One region of the Lactococcus allomyrinae genome, then DNA from elsewhere that is predicted to be linked to it. Evidence: predicted binding sites of a transcription regulator. Region 1 holds the regulator's gene; each other region holds the start of a gene.
What was found. The regulator Rex, encoded in region 1, represses fermentation and respiration genes when NADH is low (regulators of the CRP and FNR family bind a similar motif). The targets are predictions, from matches to a motif close to TTGTGAANTANTTCACAA.
Positions count from the first base shown of each region.

Region 2: a site for Rex is predicted at 1,890-1,907, ahead of D7I46_RS04860 (formate/nitrite transporter family protein). Genes of this name have one in related genera too.
Region 3: a site for Rex is predicted at 1,587-1,604, ahead of adhE (bifunctional acetaldehyde-CoA/alcohol dehydrogenase). Genes of this name have one in related genera too.

Region 1 is NZ_CP032627.1:700,363-703,631, reverse strand. Features, by position in the region: gene D7I46_RS03410 (DUF1700 domain-containing protein) at 1-130, shown strand, start outside; gene D7I46_RS03405 (DUF4097 family beta strand repeat-containing protein) at 130-1,023, shown strand; gene D7I46_RS03400 (redox-sensing transcriptional repressor Rex) at 1,263-1,910, shown strand; gene D7I46_RS03390 (helix-turn-helix domain-containing protein) at 2,364-2,870, opposite strand; gene D7I46_RS03385 (sortase family protein) at 2,921-3,269, opposite strand, start outside.
Region 2 is NZ_CP032627.1:1,015,742-1,019,010, forward strand. Features, by position in the region: gene D7I46_RS04845 (metallophosphoesterase) at 1-96, shown strand, start outside; gene D7I46_RS04850 (hypothetical protein) at 139-387, shown strand; gene ntdP (nucleoside tri-diphosphate phosphatase) at 502-1,032, shown strand; gene D7I46_RS04860 (formate/nitrite transporter family protein) at 1,059-1,850, opposite strand; gene D7I46_RS04865 (ABC transporter permease) at 2,082-3,269, opposite strand, start outside.
Region 3 is NZ_CP032627.1:1,954,199-1,957,467, forward strand. Features, by position in the region: gene rpsB (30S ribosomal protein S2) at 1-143, opposite strand, end outside; gene D7I46_RS09090 (lactonase family protein) at 448-1,473, shown strand; gene adhE (bifunctional acetaldehyde-CoA/alcohol dehydrogenase) at 1,690-3,269, shown strand, end outside.

The DNA.
Region 1 (3,269 bases):
TGGATTTATTTTTGCTCCATTGACACTCAAACTTACCCATGTTTTGTTTAATTTATTCATGAAACTTATCAAATGGATTGGGTACAAATTAACAAGAAAATCGAATATTAAGATGAGGGGAGCAATTTGATGAAATTTAAAAATCTTATGATAGCTGGTGCTGTACTTTTGGTTTTAGGTTGTGCACTCGGACTTATCGGATTCGGGATGGGAGCGTCTAGAAGTATTGTCTGGAAAAATGGTCATCCACAACTTAGTAAGATGGTAGTCACTCATCAAGCTCTCAATTCTTCTGTAGAAAATCTTAAAATTAATGCATCAGATGTCAATGTGTCATTTAGAGAAGGTTCTGAATTTAAAGTTGAGTCACACCTTCTTGAACGTAATACAGTGATTACTTCTCAAGGAAAAAGTGCGGTCATTCAGACAAAATCAACTAGCTCTGAAGGTTCAACTTTATTTAGGGCTCCAACTTTGTCTTTTGGTTCTGCTCAGAAAGAAACGTTAATCATCACACTTCCCGACAAAAATCAGATTAAATCTTTACAATTACAACTTTCTGATACAACAATAACACTAGAACATTTTTCTTTGAAAAATTTTTCAGGTCAGTTTCGTGATACTAAGCTGACTGCTCGTCATTTGTCAGTAGCTTCTCCTGCAGCACTTAACTTCTCAGATAGTCATCTTGAGATTTCAGACAGTCAATTTTCAACCCTTACTTCCAAAGGGAGAGACTCTCAGCTCGTACTGACCGACTTACAGACTGACATCTTTAATGTCAGTGCCAATGATTCTGCTTTTGATACAAGTGCACTTACTGTCAAAAGAGCTGGCACATGGACACTTAATGACAGCAGGCTCACATTAAATTATCCTAAAGTAGCTGGTCTGATGATTGACGGACAAGATAGCAGTCTCCATGTGAATCATCAGCGCCAAAGTTTTCCCTTTACTGATGGTAATTTGAATCAGTCCCTTAAAATTTCTGTCAGTGATAGTCAGATTAATTTGAATCACTAATTAATTACAGAAAAAGTTGTCAGTATGCTGACAGCTTTTTTATACTTCATTTATATTATTTATTCTTCTGACAACACATTGTCAGCGCTGACAATATCGGTCATAATTCACTTCTGTTATTTTTGGTTGATAATTTCACAAACTTTTGGTAAAATTATCACAAAAGAAACAGATTTAACTTTTGAAACAAAAATTTAAGATGAAATGTGTCAAAATACACATTTTATACGGAGAAAAAAATGACTGACACTAAATTTAGTAAAACTTTGCCAAAAGCAACCGCAAAACGTCTTCCTCAATACTATCGTTTATTTAAAAATTTGGTTGAAGAAAACATCACACGGACTAATTCGCAGTTGATTTCTGAAAAAATTGGTGTGGATGCTGCAACAATTCGCCGAGACTTCTCTCTTTTCGGTGAACTTGGGCGCCGTGGTTATGGCTATGAAACACAAGTATTACGTGACTTTTTCGGCGAATTACTTGGGCAAGATCAAGAAACACATCTAGCACTGATTGGAGTGGGAAATCTCGGACGAGCATTGCTCCACTACCACTTCCAAGAACGCAATAAAATGAGAATTACTCAGGCCTATGACATTTCTGGAAATCCATTAGTGGGTACACAGACAGATGATGGTATTCCAGTCTTTAATATTTCCGATTTAGAGAGAAATGTAAAAAAATCAGATATCAAAACTGCCATTCTTTCTGTTAGAAAAGAAGACGCTCAGGAAGTCGTTGATATTTTGATTAAAGCTGGTATCAAAGGAATCCTAAATTTCGCTCCTATTCGCCTTCGCGTCCCATCAGATGTTGTCGTTCAATCTATTGATCTCACTAAAGAACTTCAAACTTTGCTTTTCTTCATGAATGACAATAAATAAAAATAGACAAACTGTAAAAAAGAATCACCAATAGAGTGATTCTTTTTTGTTAAACCAATTAAAAAATATAGACATAAAGCTAACAAATGTCCATTTTTAAACTTTGAACCTTGATTAACTATTCAACTTTTGAGTTATCATTCTTATTTATCCCTTCAATATTTCCATCAGGATTAGCCCTAAACTCGTTAATCTTAGTTTTAGTACTATTTGCAACTCCTCCATTTTGAAACGAAATATAATCAATCTTGAATACATTTGCATAAATTAGATTGCTTTTAGAGTATGCATCTACATCGCACACTCATTCTATCTAAAAATCACACAAATGTCTAAGTTCCATAATTTCCGTAAATGATAAAAAAACAGCTCTATTGAACTGTTTTTTAACTTAAAACTGTTGACAGAAATCAATCATTCTCTCCTACTCCTCAAATAGCTACCAAGAGCCTATTAATCCCTTAAGAGCCAGTCTAATGTCACATTTCCCATATCTGCAATTTGGATAAGATAACTTAGTGATGGAACAAATTGATTGTTTTCCATTTCATCAATAGTATAAACTGATAGACTTGGAGAAAGTTTTTCACCAAATTCTTCTTTTGAGTATTTCAAAGTATAGCGAATACGTCTTATTTTTACGCCAAACTTTACTGGAACTTTTGAGTCTAAAAATCCTAAGTCTTCAAATGAATTCTTAGTTCTTTCTTCTCTATCATGTTGCTTTGCCATCGTATTCAAGCTTCTGTTTTCTCTAACAATCCCCTCCAATGCTTTTTCAACTTTTTCCAAAAAATCATCCCCAGCTTTTTTTCTAAAAAACAAAACGTCAGCCACTATCGTTCCTGGATAATCTATTTTTTCTGAAAGCTTTAAAATTGGAATTCTATAACGCTGGATGACTTTCTTAATCGCTTTTATTCGTTCATTGATTTCTTTTTGTTTTTCCAGATTGCCCATAAATCTCTGACTCCTTTATCACTCCTATCACTTCTTTTCTAACACAAAACTCAAAGTAAATTTAAAAAAAGAATAGGAACCATTAAAAGTAACACAATAGGAATAAGAGTTTGCATCGGATTATTAATAATAGCCGCTGCAATCTTCATCCCTAAAACAGTAATTGACGAATAACTAGGACCAGTATATATTTCACTAGATAACTTAGATGCCATCCTACTCATACCCAAAGCCTTTAAGTCTTGATTATTTAGTTGACTTATTGACTCTTTTTTCACCAAATCTCCCTGAACAACACGACGAAATTGAGTGCCCATTCCACCTTCACAACGAATGAGAGTAATCACCGCCTCACCTCCCCTATCTTGTGGCTGTTCAATATATTGTGTTTCTGTCTCC
Region 2 (3,269 bases), 320 kb from region 1:
TATCAGGCAATTAAAGATTTACCTGAATGGAAAGAATTTCGTAGGCAACATCTTGCTGATGAATTTTTGTCAGCACTGACTGTATTTGATTTTTGATAAGAAGCTTGACAAACACAATCAAAATTCTATAATGATAGAATGAAATCTTTTATCGGTGGTTTAATTTGGCGACTTATTGCCTTTTGTCTTGCAATGTATGTTCTTTTGCATCCTACTTTGATTGCTTTTCTTTATGCAAATAATCCTCATTTCGACGTTCAGCGCGGTGGAAAGTTAGGAATTTTTATTACTTTTTTGCTTGTTGCTACTTATTTTGGGCGTGACATTATCCTCATAATTCAAGATAAATTTTTGACGAGTCGTAAAAATTCTTCTGACAACCAGTGATGTCAGGCTTTACAAGCGGAAGATTTTTCTGTGACATTCTGAACTTACAATTTTCTCAAAAATATGATAAAATAATAAACGAGAACTTTGAATTGAGAAAGTTGGTACAGCTCCTTGAAAATACCAAAAGAAGGCGACTTTATCACGATTCAAAGCTATAAACATGATGGGAGCCTGCATCGCACTTGGCGCGATACAATGGTTCTGAAAACAAATGAAAATTCAATTATTGGGGTGAATGACCACACGCTCGTGACCGAGAGCGACGACCGCCGTTGGGTGACACGTGAGCCTGCGATTGTTTATTTCCACAAAAAGTTTTGGTTTAACATCATTGCTATGATTCGTGAGGAAGGCGTCAGCTACTACTGCAATCTAGCGAGTCCCTTCGTCCTTGATAACGAAGCGCTGAAATATATTGATTACGACCTTGATGTGAAAGTCTTCAAAGACGGTGAGAAAAAACTGCTCGACGTTGAAGAATATGAACGTCACCGTCGTCAAATGCGCTATCCAAAGGAAATTGATTATGTTTTAAAAGAAAATGTGAAAATTCTTGTTGACTGGATTAACAATGAAAAAGGACCATTTTCTAAGGAATATGTTGAGATTTGGTATGATCGTTATCATCAGTTAAAAAAATAACTCTGTCAGTACTGACAGAGTTATTTTTATTTACTTTTTTGCTCTATTCTCTCTCTTGCCTGCCTGCGATAACCTAAAGTATAAAAGCCCGCAACAAAAATTGCTCCTCCGATAATATTACCAGCATAAACAAAGATAAAATTACGACCAAAATCAAGCCAAGTCGCTCCATGTTCAAAAATAGCAGCTGGAATAACAAATGCATTTGCTACGCTATGCTGAAAACCAATTGCGACAAAAGCCATAATCGGAAACCAAACTGCCAAAAGTTTTCCTGCTGCATCTTTTGCCCCATAACACATCCACATTGCGATACCGACAAACCAGTTACAACCTATGCCAGAGAGAATTTCTTGATACCAGCTTGCACCAATTTTTCCTTGTGCCAGCCTAAAAAGTTCTTCTCGAAAAACTCCACTACTTGTCAATCCAACCAAGTGTCCGAAAACGAAAGCAACAAAAATTGCCCCAAGAACATTAAAAATTGTGATGACCAACCAATTTTTTATTAAATCAGCAAATCTGACTTTTTTAGCGAAAAATGATGTTGAAACTGCAGTCATATTTGACGTGATCAATTCTCCACCACCTAACAAGATGACAATCAATCCAATGGGGAAAACACTTGCTCCAATTAGGCTTGCAAGACTACCCAAAGGTTCAGCCACACTCGCCACAGCCCGAATGTAAAGCAAATAACCAAAGGAAATCATTGCTCCACCAATAAAACCAAGCACTGCTTTTTCTAAAAACGGTCGCTTCACTTTTTCCTGTCCGTGGTGAATAGTTGCTGACAGAATTTCTGCCGGATTCATCATGATAAAATTTCTCCTGAAAATATAATTTATAAAAACAACTTGTTTATTCTATCACAAAATTTATTGAAATGCTCAGAAATACTGTAAAAGCACGATTATACAACGCTTTGTCGCTTATGATACTCCTTCTTTATCCTTACTTTACAAAATCACAAGTGGATAAAAAATCAAAAATCTGTCAGAGTACTGACAGATTTTTATTCCGTATCTCATTTCAGAACCTTGGCACTACTAACCACCAATCAAATCACGTCTGCGGTAACCAACAAAACCAAGCACAATCATCAGCACTGACAGAATCAAAATTACTGACACATTGCCCCAATCCATCTTATCAACAGGAAGTTTTGGGATATAATCGTAAATACTCAATTTTTCAATCCATTGAGGTAAATCAAGAATATGTCCAAGATAACTCATAAAGAGTAAGAAACCAAGATAGACCCAAATTGCGCCTGAAGCTCGTGGAATAAAAGCCACAAGTAAACTTAGAAGTGCGACAACAAATACAATTCCGACAATCCAAATCATCCCAGGTTTCATTACATCAGCAAAACTTAAAGCATTTTTATTTCCTAACTGCTCAACATAAATACCAAGCACAGCCAAAAATTGCGCGACAACACTTCCTATAATTGCAGTCAATACATAGGTCAGATAAACTTTCAACCTAGAAATCGGTAAAGCATAAAGTTGTTCTTGACGATTCTTCCGTTCCTCAGCAGTCATCCGAGAGAGTAAAATCACTGCAAAAGCAGACACCAAAATAGACAAAATAGAAAACAAAGTAACCATAAAGTTTCCAGTAATCGCATCTGTCGCTGTTGCATTTCCTATAAAAATCTGCTTAACCAGCTCATTGCCACTGATAAATTGGTCCATTTGTCCAAACATTGAACCATAGACCAACCCTAAAACAAAGACAGCTAATAGCCAACCAATAATCATCTTTTTTTGCAAGCTTAACACCAAACCAGGTAAACTGAGCAGCGTTCTTTTAGCATGAGCACGTCCGCGTCCTTCAGGCAAATAACCAGCGTTCACATCCCGTTTAATTTCGAGTACATAGGCAACTATCAGCATCAGTATCGAAAAGACAAGAGCAAGTCCGACTCCAAGCCAAGATTCGTGACCTGCTGCATAAGGAAATCCAAGATAACCCCATGAAAGTGGATTAAACCACCCAGCTTGAGGTGCGGCTACATCTGTTCCCATTCGTATCACATAAAGAAGTCCTAGAAAACCAAAAGTTGTTCCTTTAGCACCACCAGCCTCTGGAAAAATCTGAGCAAAGAACAACGCAATCATTCCCCACATCAGCCCTTGTGCTGATGTGCTACTCGCGAACAACAAATTACTCGAAAGATTGTTCAAACCATCGACATTTTGCGCTTGAATAGAGAATGCGAGCAAAAGTGC
Region 3 (3,269 bases), 1.3 Mb from region 1:
TTTACAGTTTTTTGAAGGTCAATAACATGAATACCATTACGTTCTGTGAAGATGTATGGTTTCATTTTAGGGTTCCAACGACGAGTTTGGTGTCCAAAGTGCACACCAGCTTCAAGAAGTTGTTTCATTGAAATAACTGACATTTTACTGTCTCCTTTTAAAATAGTTTTATCCTCTTCTGATCCTCAACCAGTGCCGCTACACTATGTGCACTACGACAATGTCCAATCAAAATGCGAAATGGTTGCATCGCAACTCATTTATTATACACTCTTATAGAGTATTTTGCAAGTCGAATTTCAACAAGATTTATCTCTCTAACTTTTTATATCCTGACTCTGGTCATATTTAAATTTTTTTCTAAGAAAAAAATTAAATAATTTCGCTGTAAACGCTTATTTATGATAAAATGATGGTATGAACTTAAAAGTGAGATAAGGAGAAACGATGAAAGAAAAAATTCTTCTGGGTGGCTATACCAAACGTGTATCTAAAGGGGTTTACAGTGTGATACTGGATACTAAAAGTGCACAATTATCAGATTTGAACGAAGTGGCTACTGTGCAAAACCCCACTTACATTACCATTGACGAGCATAATCACCTTTATACCTGTGCCGCAGATGGAAATGGTGGTGGAGTTGCTGCATTTAATTTTGATGGAAAAACAGCCAAACATATCAATAATGTAACAAGTACAGGTGCTCCACTTTGCTACGTCGCCGTTGATGAAGCAAGACAACTAGTATATGGTGCGAATTATCATCTTGGTGAAATACGCGTTTACAAAATTCAACTTGATGGCTCTCTTAAATTGACTGATACTGTTAAGCATGAGGGTTCTGGACCTCGTCCTGAACAAAATGCTGCCCATGTCCATTATGCTGATTTGACTCCCGATGGTCGGTTAGTCACTTGTGATTTAGGTACTGATGAAGTGACAGTATATGATGTAATCGGCGAAGGAAAACTGAATATTGTAACGATTTATCGTGCTGAAAAAGGAATGGGAGCACGTCATTTAACATTCCACCCCAATGGAAAAATTGCTTACTTAGCTGGCGAATTAAACTCAACAGTTGAGGTTTTGAGCTACAATGAAGAAAAAGGACGATTTGCTCGTGTTCAAACGATCACTACTCTCCCTGAAAGTCATGAAGGCTTCAATGGCGTAGCTGCTATCCGTATTTCTTCTGATGGAAAATTCCTTTATGTTTCTAATCGTGGAAATGATTCTTTAGCGATTTATCAAGTTAGCCCTCTTGGTACAAAACTTGAAATCATAGGGTGGGTACCAACTGAAGGAAATATTCCACGTGACTTTAACTTTAACAAAACCGAAGAATTTATTATCGTTGCTCACCAAAATTCGGATAATTTAACTTTATTTTCTCGTGATAAATTAACTGGTAAATTGACTTTAGAGCAAAAAGATTTTTATGCACCTGAAGCAACTTGTGTTCTTCCCTTGTAAAATAATTGAACATAAAAAATATTGTCAAATCTATAAAATCATAGATTTGACAATATTTTCGCATTTCAATGTAAGCGCTATCTAATTTATCTGATTTTTTAATTTAATAAAAATTGTAAAAACCATCACAATATTACTTGACATGGAAATAAATGTTTGTTAAAATATTCACGTAATGGTAAGTGAAAAAAATCACAAAGGAGAATCTATTTACTTATGCCAAAAGAAAAAACTGAGCTGACCGCTGAAGAAAAAATGGCTCAAGCCGTAAAATATACTGACGGTCTTGTCAAAAAAGCTCACGAAGCTGTACTAAAATTTGAAGGTTACACTCAAGAACAAGTTGACACAATTGTGGCCGCTATGGCACTAGCTGCAAGCGAACATTCATTAGCACTTGCTCATGAAGCCGTAAACGAAACAGGACGTGGTGTGGTTGAGGACAAAGACACTAAGAATCGTTTTGCTTCTGAATCAGTTTATCACTCTATCAAGAACGACAAAACAGTCGGTGTGATTGGTGAAAACAAGGTTGCAGGTAGCGTTGAAATTGCAAGCCCTCTTGGAGTCTTGGCAGGTATTGTTCCGACTACTAATCCAACTTCTACTGCAATCTTTAAATCATTATTGGCAGCGAAAACACGTAACGCTATTGTTTTTGCTTTTCACCCACAAGCCCAAGGATGTTCAAGTCATGCTGCTAAGATTGTATACGATGCTGCAGTCGCAGCCGGAGCTCCTGAAAACTTTATCCAATGGGTAGAAAAACCTAGTCTTGACAATACAACTGCATTGATTCAAAATCATGGTATTGCATCTATCCTTGCTACTGGTGGACCAGGTATGGTCAATGCTGCACTAAAATCTGGTAATCCTTCACTCGGCGTTGGTGCTGGTAATGGTGCAGTTTATATTGATGCTACAGCCAATGTTGAACGCGCTGTCGAAGACTTACTTATGTCTAAACGTTTTGATAATGGGATGATTTGTGCAACTGAAAATTCTGCTGTTATCGCAGCCGAAATCTATGATGAATTTGTTGCTAAAATGCAAACTCAAGGTGCTTATATGGTACCTAAAAAAGATTACAAAGCTATTGAATCATTTGTTTTTGTTCAACGTGGTGGCGAAGGTTGGGGAGTAACTGGACCTGTTGCTGGTCGTTCAGGTCAATGGATTGCTGAACAAGCTGGTGTAAAAGTCCCTACTGATAAAGATGTTTTACTCTTTGAACTTGACAAGAAAAACATTGGTGAGGCACTTTCGTCTGAAAAACTAAGCCCATTGCTTTCTATTTATAAATCAAATTCACGTGAAGAAGGAATAGAAATTGTTCGTAGTCTCCTGCACTATCAAGGTGCTGGACATAATGCCGCTATCCAAATTGGAGCTATGGACGATCCATTTGTTAAAGAATTTGGTGAAAAAGTCGAAGCTTCTCGTATCTTAGTCAATCAACCTGACTCAATTGGTGGTGTAGGGGATATCTATACTGACGCAATGCGTCCATCATTGACACTTGGTACTGGTTCTTGGGGGAAAAATTCGCTCTCACATAATTTGAGCACATATGATCTATTGAATATTAAAACTGTGGCAAAACGTCGTAATCGCCCACAATGGGTTCGTTTGCCAAAAGAAATCTACTACGAAAAAAATTCTATTTCTTACTTGCAAGATTTACCACACGTGCATAAAGCCTTTATCGTAGCTGACCCAGGTATGGTAAAATTTGGTTTTGTTGATAAGGTTTTGGAACAACTTGCAGTTCGTACAACTCAAGTACAAACCAGTAT